Regions from separate parts of the Metabacillus rhizosphaerae genome, predicted to be linked through region 1. Evidence: riboswitches for the same ligand, from Rfam matches in the RefSeq annotation. Region 1 holds a riboswitch; each other region holds the start of a gene.
What was found. Region 1 has a riboswitch for S-adenosylmethionine ahead of WCV66_RS01140 (sugar ABC transporter substrate-binding protein). Riboswitches for the same ligand answer to the same signal wherever they lie in the genome.

Region 1 (7,496 bases):
ATCCAGCTCCAGCGCCTAGCCCCTCTAGGGTCTAGCTAATTTAGAATTGAAGGCAAAGAACGCCTTCTATTCTAAATCATCTTATTGCCCGAGGCTGTTCAAGGCGCTTGCGCTTTTGTTATATTACTTCAATTTAAAAGAGCTCTTTAACGAAACGATACGATTAAACACGATTTTTTCATTAGTAGAATGCTTAGGATCTACATTGAAGTAACCGTGACGGAAAAATTGAAATTTATCGTGAGCTGTTACTTCCTTCATATTAGGCTCAACAAAGCCTTGTAGAACTTCTAATGATTGATCGTTAACAAAGTCAAGGAATGTTTTTTCTTCAGAGCTTACTTGTTCCGTACTGTCCTCTTCTTTCTCAAGCTTATCAAGAATAAGTGGTTCATATAAACGAAATTCAGCTGGTAACGCATGTTTAGCGTCGACCCAGTGGATCGTTCCTTTTACTTTTCTTCCTGTAAACCCTGAACCACTCTTTGTTTCAGGATCATAAGTGCAATGAATTTCAATGACATTTCCATCAGCATCTTTAATCACATCTTCACATTTTATAAAGTATGCGTGTTTCAAACGTACTTCATTACCAGGGAAGAGACGGAAGTATTTTTTTGGAGGATCCTCCATAAAGTCTTCCTGTTCAATATAAATTTCACGTGAAAATGGAATTTGTCTTGTACCCATCTCAGGAACTTCAGGATTGATCTCAGCATCAAGCATTTCCACTTGATCTTCAGGATAATTTGTAATAACTACCTTTAAAGGTTTTAATATCCCCATCGTACGTGGTGCTTTTAGCTTTAAGTCTTCTCTCACAAAGTGCTCAAGCATTGCCTCATCAACTGTTCCAGACCCTTTTGATACACCAGTTTCTTTAACAAATTCACGGATGGATTCTGGTGTGTACCCTTTTCTGCGTAAACCTGAAATTGTTGGCATGCGAGGGTCATCCCAGCCATCAACAAACTTTTCATCAACAAGCTGCTTTAATTTACGCTTACTCATTACTGTATTTGTGATGCCTAAACGACCAAATTCAATTTGTTGTGGCTTATGCTCCATTTCACATTCTTCAATTACCCAGTTATAAAGTGGGCGTTGATCTTCAAATTCTGTTGTACATAAAGAATGTGTTATTCCTTCAATTGCATCCTCCAGTGGATGTGCAAAAGCATACATCGGATAGATACACCAAGCATCACCAGTATTATGATGTGTCGTATGTGATACGCGGTAAATAACTGGATCACGCAAGTTTATGTTTGGTGATGACATATCAATTTTTGCACGAAGCACCTTTGTTCCATTTTCAAATTCACCTTTACGCATGCGCTCAAATAAATCAATATTTTCTTCTATAGAACGGTTTCGATAAGGGCTTTCTTTCCCAGGCTCTTTTAATGTCCCACGATATTGTCTGATTTCATCAGCAGATAAGTCATCAACATATGCTTTTCCTTTTTTTATGAGGAGTATTGCGCGATTATACATTTCTTCAAAATAATCGGAAGCAAAAAACATGCCATCCCATTCATAGCCTAGCCATTCTACATCTTCTTTAATTGCTTCAACGTATTCTGTATCTTCTTTTAATGGATTTGTGTCATCAAATCTTAAGTTTGTTTTACCATTAAAATCATCTGCTAGTCCAAAGTTAATCACGATTGATTTTGCATGACCAATATGGAGATAGCCATTTGGCTCTGGCGGGAAACGTGTGTAGACATTATCACGTTTTCCAGTTTCAAGATCCTCTGTAATAATACTTCTTATAAAGTTTGAGGAATTGTGTTCCAAGTCAGATCAAACCTTTCTTTTATATGTAAAAATAAGTTCTGTCTTCCATTATACCAATAGAAAGGCAAAAGGTTAATTTACTAAGTTAATTTCGTCATAATAGTATATATACTTACATGAATACTTAATCTGTATACGGGATTAACGATAAAATAATTGAAACTTCATCATATAAAAGGAATTATTTGGGATATGTGGAATTATTATATATGGTGCGTGAATTCATTTTTAGATTGCTGAATAGTGGAGGATAAAAAGGATGAAACAAGAAACAAGCTTTAAGGAGTTTTTGGGAAATCGGTTTGTAAGAGCGATATTGCTTTCTGGCTTATTCTTGCAGCTTGGTATTTGGGTAAGAAATTTTTCTGTTTTATTATTTGTCATGGAGCAAACAAATGAAGATCCATTTGCGGTTTCAATGATTTCAGTTGCAGAGTTTGCTCCGATTTTTATTTTCTCAATCATTGGCGGTACATTTGCAGACAGGTGGAAGCCGAAGAAAACGATGGTTTGGTGTGATATTTTAAGTGCTATTTCTGTTTTTGCTGTGTTACTAACATTAATATTCGCAACTTGGATGGTCGTCTTTTTTGCGATGCTTATTTCCTCAATTCTCTCTCAGTTTTCTCAGCCTTCAGGTATGAAGTTATTTAAGGTGCATGTTCCTGAAAAACAACTGCAAATGGGAATGTCAATTTATCAAACGATGTTTGCTTTATTTATGATTATTGGACCTGTTATTGGAACAGTTGTATTTCAGCAATATGGGATAGAAGTATCTATTGCAATCACAGGTGTCATGTTTTTACTTTCAGCAGTAGCGCTTATGTTTTTACCTGCCGATAAGTTGGTAGAAAAAACTGATGAGCAAACAACAGTTTTAGAAGAATTTGTGCAAGGATTTAAGTATGTTATGAAAAATAGATTTCTCACCATCCTAGGTGCTAATTTCTTCGTAGCAGGATTGGCTGTTGGTTTAATACAACCATTAGGTATCTTTATTGTGACAGAACAGCTTCAAATGGATAAGGAGTTTGTCCAATGGTTTATGGCGATAAACGGAATTGCTATGATTATTGGAGGTGGAATCGCGTTAGCTTTATCAAAGAAAGTAACACCGATTCGAATGCTCGCAGCGGGTATGTTTGTAAATGCCCTAATGATTTCAGTCATTGGGTTCTCGGAGATTTTATGGCTAACTTTAATAGCCCAGTTTTTCACAGGATTAATGATGCCAGCTATTCAAATTAGTATTAATACAATGATTCTTCAAAATGCTGAGGAATCTTTTGTAGGGAGAGTAAACGGGATCATGACACCTCTTTTTATGGGCGCGATGGTACTGATGATGAGTTTAGCGGGAATCTTAAAACAACAGGTGGGTCTGGGGATTTCATATCAGGTATCAGCTGTTTGCATGGTCATTGGAGTTATTCTTGTTCTGCCGCTTGTTCTTGATCGATCTATAAAAAAGCGCGTAAAAGTTAATGTATAGGGTTTGATCGCTTAGAGGTCTCTAGCATAAGTACTGGTTATACACCATGTACTTATGCTTTTTACTTAGTGGACTAGATCCCTTATATTCTGCAAATAAAATAAGGCAAGCACAGTAAAATGCTCACCTTTAACATTAAGTATACAATTATTTTTTTCCTTGACTTCTCGCACGGTTCCTCTCAAGCTCAGCAGCATACTCTTCTTGAGATTTCCCTTGTTTCGCGCTTTCAGATTCAATTTTTCTAAATTTGTTATCATTTCGATTTGGCATTCTTCCACCTCCTTTTGCACATCATTATTCTATACAACCTCTTTACTTTTATCCTTATTAACATAGGCTTAAAGGGTGATGAGGAGGAATTGGTATATTTTCCAACTAATTATATCAAGATAAACATAAAAGATAATTGATTTGAAAATAAATGATAATAAGGTGATTTAATGGAATTAATGAAGTATGAAGGTGAATGGTATGTATGGACCTTAGTAATAACAACAATATTATTCGTATTAATCATGCCAAAAAAAAATCTAACATGGGTCGGTATATTTATTACTATTGTTTTCTCAAGTGGGTTTTCTTGGATTTCTGATAGCATTGCAGGGTCGTTAATCGATTTATTTGACCTAGCAAAAAAACAAACAATCGAGCCAGGTGATGCTATGTTAATTAGCTTTGTACCTGCGAGTATTGCTACTATCTATGTAAATTTTTATAAACCTCACAAGAAATGGATTTTTGCTTTTGTTTTTACATTATTATGTTTTGTCTTAGAATTAGGATTAGTTAAGTCTGGATACATGGTAAATAACGATTGGAATACATGGTATGGAATTCCTGTTTATTTTACACTTTTTAGATTCTTCTTCCCTTGGTATTTACAGTTACTATCAAAAAATTTATCAAATAATTAATTTAACAAACTGAGATTTACCACCTGTGTCTGTGGGGGAAAGCATTCAAACTGTAAATGGGAGTAATAATCAAATGGATACATTATTATTTTCCTATAACATAATAAGAGGTAATTTTTAAAAAAATCATTTAATATAAATATTCAAATAATAGTTGACATTAATGCTATACACTATTAAAGTATACATATTCTTATCTTTACTTAATTGCATATTCGATCTCTTATCAAGAGTGGCAGAGGGACTGGCCCGATGACGCCCGGCAACCGTTCTATTATAGAATTGGTGCTAAATCCTGCAAAACCGTTACGGTTTTGAAAGATAAGAGAGGAGACTCCTATATATTCTTGTGGCGAAACCTCTCTATCTTAGAGAGGTTTTTTGTGTTATCTAAGGTCTTTATTTAAATAGAGATAATAGATGTTAATAAAGTAAAAATATACTAAAAAAAGAAAAGGGGAGTTTACAATCATGAAAAACAAAGTTTTTCACTCTGCATTTATTTTTATTCTCGTATTTACATTGTTATTAACAGGTTGTTCGTCAAATGGTGGAGAAACTAATGAGCCTGCAAAAGCAAAGGGCAATCCAGACGTTTCATTGGAGAATGTTCCAGAACGCTTTGCTAAGGGTGAGGGAGCGAAAATAAAAGTCATTCGTAAAATCGGTGGAGATGATCATACAGCACAATTTTTAGCTGGTGCGAAGGAAGAAGGAGAGGCATTAGGCTTTCAAGTAGATGTATTTACAGCTAATGGAGACACGGCAAAATTTCATGATGCCATAGCACAAGGACTAGAAGAAGATTATGATGGATTTATTATTTCTCACGGAGATGACGCTGCAACTGTTAATGCGGTTCAAAAACTAGTTGATGCTGGGAAAAGTGTTGTTACATTTGATTCAACGGAAAAATTAGCACAAATTGAAAATGTAACATTAACATCTCAGGATGATGAAGCACTTGCAACATTAGCATTAGACCAACTTATTAAAGATACTAATGGTGAAGCAAATATTGTGTATCTTTGGGTAGATGGCTTTCCTCCGATGGTTAGACGTAATCAAGTTTACCAAGAGAAATTGGCTAGTAACTCTGGTATTAAAGAAATTGAGCGCTTTGGAGTGGCAGCAGCTGATACTTCTGTAAAAACGCAAAATGCTGTAGCAGCAATGCTTAATAAACATCCTAAAGGTGAAATTGATGCAATCTTCGCGACATGGGATGCATTTGCAATCGGTGCAGCACGTGCAATTAAAGAAGCTGGTAGAGATGAAATTAAGATTTACGGTATTGATGTATCGAATGCAGATCTTCAAGAAATGCAAGATAAGAGTAGCTCTTGGAAATATACGGCAGCAGTTGATCCAAAGTTAATTGGAGCAGTTGACATGAGATTGTTAGCTAAAAAGCTAGCTGGTGAAGAAACGCCAGCAACGTATAACCTTGAAGCATCACTTATTTCTGGTGAAGTATTAGGGAAATCAGACGAGCCTATTAATATGGTAAATCTTGCAAATACTGTTGAAGGTTGGGGACAGTCTACCGCATTTGAAGAGGAATGGATGAAGACATTAAAAGAGTATTATAAAAAGTAAAATCTATTTCTTAAGAAAATGAGCGAACACTCTCTTGGTCTAGTATAAGAGGGTGTTTGCTTTTATCCCCCATATACTGGTAGAAATCTCCACAGATGAAAAATAGGTTTTGATAGAATAATAGCAAAATTTTCTCCATTAACATCAGAGGAGGTAAATGATGATTCATACAGTATTAAAAATGAAAGAAGTCTCAATCGAATTTCCTGGTGTGAAGGCATTAGATTCTGTAGATTTTACAATGAAAAGTGGTACAACCCATGCTCTAATTGGAGCAAATGGTGCTGGGAAATCAACGTTAATGAAGGTTTTATCAGGTGCCTATGACCATTACACTGGTGAGATCTTAATTGATGATCATAAAACAAATATCCGTACCCCAAAGGAAGCACAAGGCTGTGGTATTCAAATTGTTCACCAAGAGGTAGATACTGCGCTCATACCAAATTTAACAGTAGGGGAAAATATTATGCTATCAAATACTGTTAATGGCATGGGGAAAAGACAATTTGTAAGGTGGAAGGATCTTCATAAAAAAGCAACAGTTATTTTGAACAGCCTAAACATTCATGTTTCCTCCAAAAAATTAGTTAGCGAGTTAACCTTGGCAGAAAAACAAATGGTACTGATTGCTAGAACAGTCTCGACAGATTGTAAATTTCTTATATTAGATGAACCAACAGCCCCGCTTAGCCATTCAGAAACAAAAGAGTTGTTCAGGATCGTGCAAGAGCTTAAAGCGAAGGATGTAGGAATCATCTTTATTTCCCACCGGCTCCCAGAAATTTTTGAAATCTGTGATGAAATTACAATTATGAGGAACGGTAAGTTAGTTTCACATGAGTTTGTTGCTGATACCACGACAGGTAAGGTAGTGGAACAAATGCTAGGCAGGGAATTGCAAGAACAATTCCCGAAAAAACACTCTCAAATTGGTGAAAAGATCTTTGAAGTAAACACTCTTTCAGATACGGATAAAATAAGAAATATTTCTCTGTCAGTTCATAAGGGTGAAATTGTTGGGGTTGCAGGCTTAGTTGGAGCTGGTAAAACGGAATTATGTAAAGCTTTATTCGGAGAAGCAAAAATAAAGTCAGGTGAGGTAAAACTACGAGGTAAGGTGTTAACTTTATCAAATCCATATCAAGCAGTAAAACAAGGAATCGCATTAGTACCTGAGGAAAGAAGAAAAGAAGGAATTCTTGTTATGGAGTCAGTTGCAACAAATCTAACCGCAGCAAATCTGGGTGCTTTTACAAGGCCTTTTAGTTTCTTAAATCATAAGGCAGAAAAGCAAAAGGCATTAGAGCTTATTGAAAGTCTAGGGATTAAAACACCTTCAGAAGAAGCAAGAGTCCAAAATCTGTCTGGTGGTAATCAACAAAAAATTGCCATAGGAAAATGGTTAATAGCTGATGCAGACGTTTATATCTTTGATGAACCAACTAAAGGCGTGGATGTCGGAGCGAAAAAAGATATTTTTGAGCTTATATGTGAGCTGGCACAAAGAGGAAAGGCAATTATCTATGCCTCCTCTGAGTTATCAGAAATAATGGGGATTACCACTCGATTATATGTTTTATATGATGGACAGGTTGCAAAAGAATTAGAAACGGACTTAACCAATGAGGAAGAGCTATTATTTTATTCAACAGGAGGCAACTAAGGATGAATCAATCAAA
Region 2 (7,496 bases), 1.4 Mb from region 1:
TAATGTCTTATTTGGTAAAACATAATCTGTAAATTCTACGATTTCTAATTCAATCCCTTTTTCTTCTAATAAAGGTTTTGCTTCTTCTAATATTTCAACATGTGGTACAGGTGATGCACCTACTTTTAATGTTTTTGCCTCTCCTTCGGAACCTTCAGTTCCTTCCTGTGACGCCCCACCACAAGCAACAAGTGCTGTTGTAAAAATCGTAAATATAATTGCTAATAAAGCTTTTTTCATCGTTCTTCCTCCTATCGTTTGTCAATTGATTTAGTTATGATATCTCCAATAATTTGGATGATAAACACGAAAATTAATATGATAACCGTTGCTATTAATGTTACTTGATTATTCCCACGGTTAAAACCTTCCATAAATGCTAGATTCCCTAATCCACCAGCACCAATAGCACCTGCCATTGCTGTATACCCTATTAACGCAATAGCGGTAACTGTAATACCAGAAACTAACGCTGGCATCGCTTCGGGTAAAAGGACCTTCCAAATAATTGTGCTTGTTTTAGCACCCATAGATTTAGCAGCTTCAATGACACCTTTATCAATTTCCCTTAAAGCAATCTCGACCATGCGCCCATAAAAAGGAGCTGCCCCGATTATTAACGCTGGTAATGCGGCATTTGCACCGAGTATTGTTCCAACAAGTACTTTTGTAAAAGGTAATAATAAAATAATTAAAATAATAAATGGTATTGATCTAAATATGTTAACAATTCCTGCAACTAGATTATTAACATACTTACTTTCCCATATGTTTCCCTTTGCTGTTAAAAATAACAGTAAACCTAGAATAATTCCTAAAATAAATGTCGCCACAACCGATAAGCTTGTCATATAGATTGTTTCCTTTGTTGCAAGCCAAACCTTTTCCCAATCTACTTCAGGTAGAAGCTGTTCAAGCATTGGCAATCACCTCCACCTCAATGTGTTGATTATAAATAAACTCTAATGCTCGATTTAATTCTTGTTCATCTCCATCTAAATGAATAAACAGACTTCCATATGATCCACTTTGTGTTTGTGAAATCTTCCCTTGTAAAATATTCACATCGATTGCAAACTTTCTAATTAGATTTGTTATCAATGGTTGTTCTGCTGATTCACCAACAAAGGTTAATTGAATAACCTTACCCTTTGGATAATTCTCTAAAAGATTTGCCACTACTTCATTCGTTTCCTCTGGTTCTGTAACTTGTTTCACAAAGCGCTTAGTAATTGGTTGTTTAGGATGCTTAAAAACGTCGAGTACATCCCCTTCTTCAACTACCTCCCCATTTTCCATCACAGCTACACGATGACATATTTTTCGTATAACATGCATCTCATGAGTAATCAGCACAATTGTAAGTCCAAGTCGTTTATTAATATCTACAAGCAAATCTAATATAGAATCCGTTGTTTGGGGATCTAAAGCTGATGTAGCTTCATCACATAATAATACTTTAGGGTTATTAGCCAATGCTCGCGCAATTCCTACACGTTGCTTTTGCCCACCACTTAATTGTGAGGGATATGCATTCTCACGACCTTCAAGTCCTACAAGCTTGATCAGCTCATCCACTCGTTTCAAACGTTCAGCTCTTTTTACACCTGCAATTTCTAATGGAAAAGCAATATTTTCTCTCACTGTTCGAGACCATAAAAGATTGAAATGCTGAAAAATCATACTTATTTCTAAACGTGCTTTTCGTAATTTCACTCCACCAATTGAATCTATTTGACTACCAGCAACGCTAATATCACCACTGGTTGGTTTTTCTAGTCCATTCAACAACCGGATTAGTGAACTTTTACCCGCTCCACTATATCCAATAATCCCGAAAATTTCACCCTTATCAATTTTTAGATTCACATTATTAACAGCAGTTACATTACCTGATTTTGTTTGATAAACTTTATTAACATTCTTTAATGTAATCAAGTTGTCACCTTCTTTCAGTTCGAATACCTCACTTCAATCTATCACTTTTATGGAAAATTCATGTTGCAATATAGTATTTTGATAAAGAAAAAACCCTTCTGCAATGAGCAGAAAGGCACAAAAATGTCCTTTCTCTCATCTCTCAAAGCTAAACAGCTTTGTGTGAATTGGCACCACTTCAACAATTGTTGATGGTTGCCGGGCTTCATAGGGCACTTCCCTCCACCTCTCTTGATAAGAGAACTACGTATATAATTAAAGTTAAATTAAATTTTAGTGAGCTTAAGTACGTTTGTGATTGTATCATGCAATTAAAAATCATGTCAAACAAATTCTCTTTTTTCTAAAAATTGCATTTTATTTTAGTGATAAACTATTATAGGATAACTCCAAGAACAAAAGCCCAAGCGCCTTGATCAGCCCCGACAAGCATAAGATGATTTAGAATAGAAGGCGTTTTTTGCCTTCAATTCTAAATTAGCTTATGACCTCGAGGGGCTAGGCGCTGGAGCTGGATGTCGTGCGCTTATCCACAGTTCAACGAATTTTATAATTTCCAACTAAAAAAGGGATGACTTTGCATGAAAGTCATCCCTTTATATTCAATATTTAAATATGGACACTTTCGGTTCCCTTAACGCCAGTTGCTTTGTAAATAGCTTGATCAAGATCATCGATGATATCTTGAATATGCTCTATTCCAACCGATAAGCGAATTAAGTCCTCCGTTACACCCGATCTTTTTAAGTCCTCTGTACTTAACTGTTGATGGGTTGTACTAGCAGGATGGATGATCAAACTTTTTGCATCCCCTACGTTCGCAACGTGTGACCACAGTTCTACATTATTAATAACAGCAGCTCCTGCCTCTCGTCCACCCTTTATTCCGAAAACGATAACGGATCCAGCACCATTAGGTAAATATTTTGCTGCTAAATCTTTTGCAGGATGATCCGAAAGTTCAGGATATAGAACCCATTCAACAGAAGGGTGCTGCTCTAAATACTTAACCATCTTTCTAGCATTAGCAACATGCTCTTTCATTCGAACATGAAGAGTTTCTAAACCTAGTGTGAATTGGAATGCATTATATGGGCTAATTGCGGGACCTAAGTCTCTTAGCAATTGAACTCTAGCTTTAATAATGAATGCCTGCTCGCCTAATGCTTCTGCATATACTAGATCATGATAACTCGGATCAGGGGTCGTAAAACCAGGGAATTTAGGGTTATTCCAATCAAACTTCCCACCATCAATGATTACTCCTCCTAGAGTTGTCCCATTTCCTAATAACCACTTTGTTGCTGAGTGGATAACGATATCTGCACCATGTTCAATCGGCCGGCAAAGATAAGGTGTAGCAAATGTATTATCTACAATTAACGGAATCCCAGCTTCATGCGCTATATTCGCGACAGCTTCAATATCAAGTACATCTAAACTTGGATTTCCAATGGTTTCAGCGAATATAGCTTTTGTTTTAGGTGAAATAGCAGAACGGAAGTTTTCAGGATTTTTGGGATCAACAAACACTGTATCTATTCCATATTTCGGTAAAGTATTTGCAAAAAGATTGTAAGTTCCCCCGTATAATGTTGAAGCAGATACAATTTCATCACCTGCTCCAGCAATATTTAAAACCGAAAGTGTAATCGCCGCCATTCCACTAGATACCGCTAAGCTACCTATGCCACCTTCAAGCTGTGCAATTCTTTCTTCAAAAACAGTTGAAGTTGGATTGTGAATTCGGGTATAAATATATCCTGGTTCTTTTAAACCAAAGAGGTTAGCTGCGTGCTCAGTATTCTCAAATAAGTAAGCATTTGATTGATAAATAGGCACAGACCTGGCACCTGTCATTGAATCTTTCTTTAGCCCTCCGTGAATTGTGACCGTTTCTGGCCGGTAATTTTTCTCTTGCATCTTAACTCCTCCTATTACAAGATGTATTTTTCAAAAAATACTTCACTGTTGGTTTTGAATTCTAAGATGCAAATTTCTATACCTATTAGTCTACCTATATAGTAAACGATTTCAAACTTCAGATTCAAGGATTTCCCCTTATCAACTTAACTTTATGATTGCCTCGAATTTTAAAAAATTACGATAAGACCCTTTGATCGTAATTTTCCCAAAAGCAATTAATTGCTTTAAGCTTACAGTGTTTAATAATACTTGTTCGAGGTCATAGCCTTCTCCTTCCATGACAAAGTCAATTTTCGAAGGTTGAGTATGTAACGTTTTAGCCCCTTTTGATGATAGTTCAATAAAATGACTAATCTCTTGCTGAGGTTTTATTTCTACTATTAGAGTTTGATTCAAAAGTATTGGAGTTAAAAACCGAGCTTTATTAAAATTAGAAATAAACGTTGTCATATACATAAAAAAAACCTCCGATATCAATCAAGCTATTTAATAACTTCATTGAATCCCGGAAGAATCCTTTATTAATAAGTCGACAGTTTCTGCTTATTTATTCATTATTTGTGGGATTATTAATATTTCCCAAGAAATATGTCATATTAGCAAGACTTACCTGAATTTTTATACTACCTATCTTATTTGTTTTATGAATCATAGGTCATGCTTCCTATCCATTAATAGTGGAATATTGCTTTATTTTTTCAAGTAAGTATCCAACTGAATGAAACGCATAAATCTTTTCCTTTTCTTGGCCATTTTCATAAATGAGTAAGCAAGGTACACTTTCGATTCCAAGCTCTTTAGCCTCGTTAGGAAAGTAATTTAAGTTAACAGAATAGATGTGAATAGCGGGAACTAATTCATCTACGACAGATAACATTCGTTTAGCTACTTGACATGTTCCACACATCGGAGTGTATAAATAGAAAACCATTAGACCATCTCTTTGTATTGTAAGCTGTTTCTCTTCCCATTCAATCATATTTAAATAATGTTACACCTTTCTAAAGAAATTTCGCATCCACATCAATATTTGCACTTAGTAAAACAGAAGCAACATGGTGATCTGGTGCAGTCGCTACTTCACGATAGGCTCTGTCGATATAAATATGCGATGCCTCTGGAAATTCCCTCTTGAATTGTTTACGAAGTCGATCCCCTGCATCATCAGAGTCCACCAAAATATAGACATCTTTTAAAAATAATTCATCAATTAATTCATCAAGCTTTGTTACACTTATCGTTCCATTTGTGCAGATAATTTCGATTGATTCGTTTAACACATTTAGAACTTTCTTTTTATCTGATTTTCCTTCGACAATTAACACTTTTTCAACCTCAACTAACGACATAAACATCACCTGTTTTTATAGTAAAAGTCTTTTCTATAAACTATTCGATTTGTCGAGGTTGTTTCCTTTTTATTAAAAGTTTTTTCTTAAGTTTTATTTAAGGTATTAAAAAACACTTTAAATAAACACGAATTACCGAAAAAACGATTTGAAAGAAACGACCACATAACTAAAGCGCAAGTGCCTGTGAAGTGTTTAAAACATCAACCATTTGGAAAACAATGTGCGAAAAAGAGCAGTGGAGCAATCCACTGCTTCTAGCACCAGCCATTTTCGTCATCACAGTCAACGTATTTTTGATCTGATCCTGTTATAACATCTGCAAATTGATAAAACCGACTATTATTGAATTCATAGCCAGTTTTTAAATCATAGTTATTTTCTGATACCATCTGGCCAATCATTTCTTTTTCAAGATAGAGATTTAATTGCCCATCAGTAAATTTACCTACAACTCGATCTGTTATATCTAAACGTTGCTTTTCAAAAGACATATGGACACCCTCCTTTACCTATTTGTAGGATGTCCTTAATATATGACTTCATTCAGTGGGATTTTTTTCATTCCACTGATATGGTAGTGCATAAAACGCCACGTACTGTCCTTCGTCGGATGTTAATTAATCTTCATTTGTCATTTCTTCATATTGTTCAGCTGTCATTAAATTCTCTACGTCAGCCACATTAGCAGGTTCTACAACAATCATCCAAGCCTTTTCATATGGAGATTCATTTACATATTCAGGGCTTTCATCAAGATCTTCATTAATTTCAACTACTTTACCGCTGATTGGGGCATATAGCTCAGATACAGTTTTCACTGACTCAACGCTACCGAATGGCTCGTCCGCTTTAACCTCGTCGCCTACCTCTGGTAATTCTACAAAAACGATATCGCCAAGCTCAGATTGTGCGAAATCTGTAATACCAATACGAACCTTTTCTCCTTCTACTTTTACCCATTCATGTTCTTCAGAATAACGAAGTTCTTTTGGTGTGTTCATTTTCATTACCTCCAGCATTCATTTCAATTTTTAGTTGTCATATACAAGGGATGACCTAGATTCTAATTACTTGATTACAATTATTGAGTTAGTCAATATTGTTTTACCAGTTTATAGCAGAGTATGCAAGAAGTATCTTTTAATTTTTCCAATTTTCTGCATACTGTTCTTCCTTAAACCCAACTGTGACACCCTTTTCTCCAACTGCAATTGGTCGTTTAATTAACATACCATCTGAAGATAATAATTCAATCATCTCTTCCTCAGACATTGTAGCTAATTTATCCTTAAGCCCAAGCTCGCGATATTTTTGTCCGCTCGTGTTAAAGAACTTTTTAAGCTCCAAACCACTTTTCTTATAAAAAGATGAAAGTTCCTCCTTAGATGGTGGATTCTCAACTATATGTATTTCATTAAAGTCAACATTGTGTTCTTCTAACCATTTTTTCGCCTTACGACATGTACCACATTTAGGATACCAATAAAAATCTAAAGACATACCATATCACCACCCAAACTACATTTTCATTTAACTTTATCTTATCATATCCACTCATACAAACCTAATTAGAAATATTCTAATTTCATACATTTTATAAATAACTCAGACACTCTGTCATTTCGTAAAAATTGAAAGAAGACAATCCAAAGTAACGATTGTCTTCTTTACCTCTTCGTTTTATGCTAAATACGCATTTTTATCGATTATTGCAGCTGCAATTTCTCTTTTCTTTCCAATCACATTAATTGGGGTATGACGGGTAAACTTACGTAATGCCGAAATCATCATTCTTAATGAATCCCCTGATTCAACTGCGATCAATGATTCTTTAGCATGTGCTTCGATTTCATTGAAAGCTTCCTGGCAGTAAACTTGAGTATAGAGAAGCTTTTGTTTATTTTTCTCTTCTCCTGTTTTCGCAATTGCTTTTTCTGTGCGTAAAATTGCCGATTCCATCGCATACACATTGCTTACAATATCAGCAATATTGACAAGGATCTCTTGCTCTTTTTGAAGTTCCTTTCCATACTTTTGTGCCGCTAATCCAGCAATAAGCACACCGATTTTCTTAGCATTTTTCAGCAGATATTTTTCTTGCTCAAGAGTGCCCTCACCAACCTCCTCAGGCATCAGCATCATTAGCTCTTCTTGTAAGCTTTGAGCTTTCTGGAATAGAGGGAGCTCACCTTTCATTGCTTTTCGTAGATAAGTTCCAGGGACTAATAGACGATTAATCTCGTTCGTACCTTCAAAGATTCGATTTATACGCGAATCTCG
Region 3 (7,496 bases), 1.4 Mb from region 1:
GATTTTTAAAACAAATTCAATGCTTTTATTCGGTTAGCAGCTTCTACTAATCTTTCTTCTGAAGTGAGAAGACCTACCCTTACATACCCTTCACCGTATTCCCCGAAGCCAATTCCAGCTGCAACCACGACATGGGCATTTTCTAATAAGTAATCTGAAAAATCCTGAGATGATTCAAACTGATTAGGTACAGGCAACCAGGCAAAAAATGATCCAGATGGAGCTGTCACATCCCAGCCAATTTCACGAACAGCTTGAATCAAAGTATTTCTACGAGATTCATAAAGTGCATTTAACTCTGCTACACATGTTTGTGGACTTAATAAGGCATGTGCTGCCGCTTCTTGAATTGCACTAAATACACTTACATACATATGATCTTGCAAAAGATTTAGGGCTTCAATCACAGATGGGTTACCAACGGCAAACCCAATTCGCCACCCAGCCATGTTATATGACTTTGAAAAAGTATAGATTTCAATCCCGACCTCTTTTGCCCCTTTAGTTTGTAAAAAGCTTATTGGACGTTTTCCATCAAAGCCAATAGCCCCATAAGCAAAATCATGCACTACACAAATGTCATTTCCTCTAGCAAATCCTACGGTTTCTTCGAAGAATTCCTCTGTTGCAGTTGCGCCTGTTGGATTATTTGGATAGTTTAAAATCATAAGTTTTGCTTTTTCTACCGCTTCTTTAGTCAAACTATTATAGTCAGGTAAAAAATGTTTTTCTCTGATTAGTGGCATTACTTCCATTTTGGCACGTGCAAGCTCAACACCTGACCAATAATCCGGATAACCAGGGTCTGGAACAAGTACAACATCCCCTGGATTCAACAAGCATTGAGGAACCTCAACAAGTCCTGCCTTTCCACCGAATAGAATCGCTACTTCAGTCGATGGATCAATTTCAACTCCATATTCCCTTTTATAAAAAGTTGCGATCGCTTCCTTCAAGAAAGTATGACCACGAAATGGAGAGTACTTATGGAATTGTGGTTTTTCCACTGCATTTTGCATGGCTTTAACAATATGATCAGGTGTAGGCTGATCTGGATTTCCTTGACCTAGATTAATAACATCATGACCCTGTGCAATAATCTTATTTACCTTTTCAACTAGACTTGCAAAGAATTGCTTCGGTAATGTTTCTAATAATTGTGATTGTTTAAAGGTTTTCATTTTTAACACCTTCTCAAAAAATTCTTGAAATTCTAGTCACAAATAATATATTGTTAGAATCAACTTGTAAAGTAAAATTTTAAAAATGAAGGTGTGATTTTGATTGAAACCTGTCATTACTTGTATACAACTTGATATTAAATTCGGTGATCCCGCATTCAACTATCAGCAAGTAGAGGAAAAAGTAGCTGTTGCAGTAGAAAAGGAAAATCCAGCGATCATCGTTTTACCTGAGCTTTGGACAACAGGCTATAACCTTACTCGCTTAGATGTGATAGCCGATGAAAAAGGGGAAAAAACGAAACAATTTCTTTCCCGACTCGCAAAAAAATACCATGTTAACATCATCGGTGGGTCTGTTGCTAAAAAGATGCAGGACAATGTCACCAACACGATGTACATCATGAACAACCAAGGTGAGTTTGTTCATGAATATAGTAAACTCCACTTATTCAAATTAATGGATGAACATCATTACTTAACTGCAGGAACTGCAAAAGGATTATTCGAAATCAATGGAATAAAAAGTGCTGGTGTAATTTGCTATGATATTCGTTTTCCGGAATGGATTCGTGCTCATACAACAAAAGGAGCAGAGATTCTATTTGTAGTAGCTGAATGGCCTTTACCTCGACTAAATCATTGGAGAACATTGCTTTTAAGTCGTGCAATCGAAAACCAATGTTATGTTGTAGCTTGTAATCGATCAGGCTCTGATCCTAAAAACGAATTTGCTGGTCATTCCATGATAATCGATCCTTGGGGTACGATTATCGCAGAGGCTGACGAAAACACTGGTTTCATTTCAGCAGAAATCGATGTTGAAACAGTCAAACAAGTAAGAGGGCAAATTCCTGTATTTGAAGACCGACTTCCTGACTATTATAAGTGATTTTCATATTAACTGTTGACAAATCCAAATAATCATTGGTAACATGCTAATCAAGCATTACATTTTCTTAATAGCGAAAATGTTCTAAAAATAACGTAATTTAGTAAACATTAATTTTTTAATGTTTATCCATATTGATCTCTTATCAAGAGTTGGCAGAGGGACTTGGCCCTATGACGCCGCAGCAACCGACCATACTACCATTGCAAAATGGGGTGATTCTATTCACCTTGGAATATTCCAATAGGGCACGGTGCTAATTCCATCAGAAAGGCGATCTTTCTGACAGATGAGAGGTGCGAAGCGACGCCTTCAAGCCTCTTTCATACTGAAAGGGGCTTTTCTTATTTTCTAAAGAAAAGCCTCCATCAATCAAACTACTAATATTTGGAGGTATTATTATGTCTACTAAAAAGTCATCTGTTTATGAACCATTAACTGAAAGTGGTGCAATCGCTCTAGCTAAACGATTACAACTATTCGAAGAAAATAGTAATCTACTTTGCAATGAAATTGGAGATGGAAACTTAAATCTCGTTTTCAAAGTTAAAGATAGTAAAACAGAAGAAAGTATCATCATTAAACAGGCACTTCCATATGCAAAGGTAGTAGGTGAAAGCTGGCCATTAACATTAGATCGTGCCCGTATCGAAACACATGCATTATTAAAACAAGCGGAATTTGTTCCTCAGTATGTACCAAAGGTTTTTTACTCCGATGAAAAGCTTGCCATTACGATAATGGAGGACTTATCACGCCTTCAAATATCTCGAGCTGCACTCATTGAAGGTAAAGATTTACTCCTGCTTTCAAAACATATCGGAGAATTTTTAGCTAAAACTTTATTTTACACATCCGACTATGCTGTTAATCAACATTATAAAAAATCATTAGTCAAACAGTTTATCAATCCTGATCTTTGCAAAATAACTGAAGATCTTGTTTTCACAGATCCATTCTTCGACCACGACACAAATGATTTTGAACCAGAGCTCGGGCAAGATGTTGAACAAATATGGCAAGATCAAGCTCTCAAGTTAGAAGTTGCTAAGCTTAAACAGAAATTTCTTACAAAAGCTGAAGCACTTGTCCATGGTGACTTACATACTGGAAGCATTTTTGCTGATGATAAGGAAACGAAAGTGATTGATCCTGAATTTGCTTACTTCGGACCGATCGGTTTTGATGTAGGCCAGGTATTCGGAAATTTCCTGTTAAATGCAATTTCACGAGATGTTGAAAACCAGGGAGTGCTTTTCACACATATCGAAACAACTTGGAATGTTTTTGTAGAAGAGTTTTCGAAAGCTTGGAAAAATGATGGTCTTGAGATCTTCACGAAAGTTGACGGATATTTAGAACATGTATTATCTGAAATTTTCGAAGAAGCAGTTGGTTTTGCTGGTTGTGAAATCATCCGCCGTACAATTGGTCTAGCACATGTAGCTGACCTTGATTCAATTCAGCCATATGAAAAAAGAATTTCAATAAAACAACTTGCTCTTACAATAGGTAGTGAACTTATAAAAAATCAAAAAACAATTAAAGGTCCAACTCAATTTAAAGACTATGTGAAACAAACTGTAAATCAATAAGTCAATTTCTAAATAGTTTGTCCCTTTTGGATCCTTAAAGCAATTTAAAGAGTTTAAAACTAAGTAAATAAGCAAATTAGGCTTGATAGTATGAATTATCTAAAATTAACAAGCATCGCAATCAGCTTTTAAAAGAATTAGCAAAAATAAAGGAGTTATTGAGCATGGCAACAACAAAATTTACGATTCCTCGTTCAGTTATTTGGAAGGATGAATCAATCTCCCTATTAAATCAGCAAAAAATTCCGCATGTAACAGAATATCTTGAATTAACAACGATAGAAGCTGTCTGGGAGGCAATTCAAACCTTAAAAGTAAGAGGTGCTCCTGCTATTGGGATTACTGCAGCATATGGCCTAGCATTATCAGCCTTACAAGATCAATCTAATTCACTTGAGGCTTTTCAGCTTAATCTCAAACAAAACCGAGATTATTTAGCTAGCTCAAGACCAACTGCTGTGAATTTAGTATGGGCTTTAGACAGATTGGTTACTAGTTTAGTTGAAACGAAATCCATCAATGAGGCTAAAACAAAGCTCGTACATGAAGCAATTCAAATTCAGGTAGAAGACGAAGAGGTTTGTCGATTAATTGGAGAACACGCACTCTCAGTTTTTAACGATGGTGATCGCATTATGACAATTTGTAATGCTGGGTCAATCGCAACGGCAAAATATGGAACAGCTTTAGCTCCATTTTATTTAGCAAAGGAAAAAAACAAAGCATTAAGTGTCTTTGCTTGTGAAACCCGTCCGGTTTTCCAAGGTGCACGATTAACAACATGGGAACTTATGCAGGCTGATGTTGATGTTACATTAATTACTGACAACATGGCGGCACATACAATTAAGTCAAAAAAAATCTCAGCTATTATTGTGGGTGCTGACCGTATTGCAGCTAATGGTGATACGGCAAACAAAATCGGTACATTCAATTTAGCACTATTGGCAAAATCTTTTAACATTCCATTTTATGTAGCAGCACCTCTATCTACATTTGATCCTTCTATTTCAGATGGTAATAAAATTCCAATTGAGGAGCGTAATCCGGAAGAAGTAACTGAGGTTAATGGTGTACGCATTGCTCCAGAGGGTGTAAAAGTATTTAACCCTGCATTTGACGTCACACCTTCCGAGCTAATAACAGGAATCATTACAGAAAAAGGGATTCTTTCTGGTGATTATCAAGTATTAATTTCAGAATTATTTACTCTCTAAATTGACAAAGCAAAAACCTTAGTCCTCCATTTTTAACGGGCTAAGGTTTTTACTTTTAGAATTTTTTTTGATACTTTGACTCATACTTGCTCCCTGATGCTTCCATTTTTTCTAACAACCCTTTTTTTTCAGCTTCTGAAATGATATGAAGCTTTGAAAATAACGATGCATAGAAATAAACCTTTTTTGGACGTTTATGAATCCACATCTTGCTTGCCCCTTTCTTTACCATACGCAACTTTTTTCCCTTACTCAAATAATATGTTACGTAGCTAAAATGGTGACAAGTTAGGGCTTGTGAATCTTGTCAAATCAATATTTTATTTCTATAGATATTCAACCTGTTTATAACACTTTTTTATTTCAATCTGGATGATTATTGATTTATTGGTAGAGTAATATGAAAGGTAGTTCCTTTCCCTTCTTCACTTTCGACATCCACGATCCCTCTATGCTCCTCAATAATTTTATAGCTCACCATTAAACCAAGACCTGTACCACGTTCTTTCGTTGTATAAAATGGTTGCCCAAGTCTTTTTATTTTATCTTCAGAAATACCTGTACCTCTATCTATAATTGATACTACTATATGCCTTTCATCTTTTCGTTTAATTTGGACATCTATCTGTCCACCCTTTGTCATAACCTCAATCGCATTTTTTAAAACATTAATAAAAACTTGCTTTAATTGATTAGGTTCACAATAAATTAAAGGCAGGTCTTTTTCTAATGAAAGCTTCATTTGCACATTTACAAGAATCGCTTGCGCGTTTAAGCTTCATTCAATTGTTTCCTTCATAATCTTGCCTATTTCTATCTTTAAATATTTAATTGCTTGAGGTCTTGCTAAAATTAAAAATTCAGTAATGATTGATTCTATTCTACTTAATTCTGATGTTATCACATTAAAATACATTGAAAAGTCATCCTTCACACTTCCTTCAAGAAGCTGAATGAAACCCTTTAATGCTGTCATAGGATTACGTATTTCATGAGCGATTCCCGCTGCTAATTCACCTACGACATTTAACGTATCAGATTTTCTCAACTGCTCCTCAAGCTCCCTTTTTTCCGTCACATCACGAAAAACTGCTAAATTCATATTTTCATTGATATTACTTTTTAAGGTGAATTCTAAGATTTTTTCTTCTCCATTTTCAAATTTATAGGTAATTTCTTGTAATGATTCTTCCCAATATGTTGAGGCGAACTCTGTATGAACTCGATCTTGTTTTAAATCAGAGAATAGTAATTCATATAGGTTAAATGAGATAATATCCTCAGAAGAACCATTTAAAATACGCATTGCAGAAGGGTTTGCTTCAATGATTTCAAAGTCATTGTTAAATAAAACAATTCCATCCATCGCCCCATCAAATATTTTACGGAACTTTTGCTCACTTTCTTTAAGAATCTTTACCATACGTTTTCTTTCACTTACATTGCGAAAAATCGTTAAGTGGTGTCCTTCAGCTATATCCATTTTTGACGTAAATTCGAGCTCCTTATTTTGCCCATTAGGCATATGAAACAGGAGTTCCTCTCTAATTGCTCCCATTTGAAAGTATTCCTTTTTTACTTTTGCAAAAGCTAGTGTCGTTTGATCGATAAAATCAAGAATATTTCTAGTGACAAGCTCCTCTTCTGCCAATTCAAATGTCCGGCTTGCGGCTTGATTTACCCTTAAAATTTGACCATCTTTTCGCCAAATCATTATGGCATCAATCGCATTTTCAAAAATCTCTCTAAAGCGTTCCTCACTCTTATAAAGCTTCAATTCCATCGAGCGCTTTTCAGTAATATCTCTCATAATAGCCATATAAAAACCATTAATAATATTTGAGGTTGTAGTGAATTCAAAAATTTTCTTATCACCATTTTTCAGGACAACTGGTAGTTCGCCTTTAGCACTCCCGTTTTCCTTTAATACACCCCATAATTTATCCAGCTTATCATTATCTTGTTTATCGATAAAATCATTAAGTGCATATGAATTTAATTGTACTTTGTTTATTTCAAAACTTGTACAAAAAGAGCCATTTGCATCAATAAAAGAGCCGTGCTGATCAAAGATAACAATGCCATCTACAGCACGATGAAACAAATCTTTAAAAAGCTGCTCATTAATTGTTCTTTCACGTTCAAGCATTTTCTTAAACGATACGTCCTTAAGCATAGCAAGATCATATCCATTAAACGCCCGTCTGCGCAACGAAATCTCTAAAAACCTTACTTGTCCGTTTTCTAATTTTACAACTACCTCCTTCCCGAATGAGTCTTTCTTATATAGTTCATCAACTAGTTGCTTTATTTCATTCTTGGGAATAAGTGTAAGAAAATCATAAAGGTTTCGTTTACAAAGCTCTATCTTTGTTAACTGAAACATATGACATGCTGAAGAGTTTACATCAATAAATCTCATCTGTTCATCAAATATTGCAACAGCATCAAGTGCACCTTCTAATATATTTTCGTGCTGAAGAACCTTCGTTTTAAGCAATTCATTTTCAGCCTTTAATTCAGCTAATTGTTCTTTCATAGTAACGATTTCGTTTTCCTCCATCGTCTGCTTCAATCTTTTCACCCCTAATTACCACAATCTTCACTATCA

Region 2: another riboswitch for S-adenosylmethionine. It lies ahead of WCV66_RS07745 (methionine ABC transporter ATP-binding protein); the one in region 1 lies ahead of WCV66_RS01140 (sugar ABC transporter substrate-binding protein).
Region 3: another riboswitch for S-adenosylmethionine. It lies ahead of mtnK (S-methyl-5-thioribose kinase); the one in region 1 lies ahead of WCV66_RS01140 (sugar ABC transporter substrate-binding protein).

The regions. Positions count from the first base shown of each region.
Region 1 covers NZ_CP147403.1:215,313-222,808, reverse strand. Annotated here, with positions in the region: gene WCV66_RS01160 (glutamine--tRNA ligase/YqeY domain fusion protein) at 124-1,803, opposite strand; gene WCV66_RS01155 (MFS transporter) at 2,063-3,298, shown strand; gene WCV66_RS01150 (hypothetical protein) at 3,446-3,571, opposite strand; gene WCV66_RS01145 (hypothetical protein) at 3,742-4,215, shown strand; SAM riboswitch class I at 4,436-4,543, shown strand; gene WCV66_RS01140 (sugar ABC transporter substrate-binding protein) at 4,687-5,814, shown strand; gene WCV66_RS01135 (sugar ABC transporter ATP-binding protein) at 5,975-7,480, shown strand; gene WCV66_RS01130 (ABC transporter permease) at 7,483-7,496, shown strand, end outside.
Region 2 covers NZ_CP147403.1:1,616,702-1,624,197, reverse strand. Annotated here, with positions in the region: gene WCV66_RS07755 (MetQ/NlpA family ABC transporter substrate-binding protein) at 1-240, opposite strand, end outside; gene WCV66_RS07750 (methionine ABC transporter permease) at 252-920, opposite strand; gene WCV66_RS07745 (methionine ABC transporter ATP-binding protein) at 913-1,938, opposite strand; SAM riboswitch class I at 2,071-2,179, opposite strand; gene WCV66_RS07740 (O-acetylhomoserine aminocarboxypropyltransferase/cysteine synthase family protein) at 2,548-3,861, opposite strand; gene WCV66_RS07735 (SCP2 sterol-binding domain-containing protein) at 4,003-4,320, opposite strand; gene WCV66_RS07730 (thioredoxin family protein) at 4,529-4,843, opposite strand; gene WCV66_RS07725 (toprim domain-containing protein) at 4,866-5,213, opposite strand; gene WCV66_RS07720 (YusG family protein) at 5,471-5,707, opposite strand; gene gcvH (glycine cleavage system protein GcvH) at 5,834-6,217, opposite strand; gene WCV66_RS07710 (arsenate reductase family protein) at 6,357-6,716, opposite strand; gene WCV66_RS07705 (acyl-CoA dehydrogenase family protein) at 6,897-7,496, opposite strand, start outside.
Region 3 covers NZ_CP147403.1:4,430,887-4,438,382, forward strand. Annotated here, with positions in the region: gene WCV66_RS21520 (pyridoxal phosphate-dependent aminotransferase) at 6-1,181, opposite strand; gene WCV66_RS21525 (carbon-nitrogen family hydrolase) at 1,285-2,073, shown strand; SAM riboswitch class I at 2,213-2,369, shown strand; gene mtnK (S-methyl-5-thioribose kinase) at 2,475-3,668, shown strand; gene mtnA (S-methyl-5-thioribose-1-phosphate isomerase) at 3,833-4,885, shown strand; gene WCV66_RS21540 (hypothetical protein) at 4,941-5,093, opposite strand; partial or broken gene WCV66_RS21545 (PAS domain S-box protein) at 5,262-7,460, opposite strand.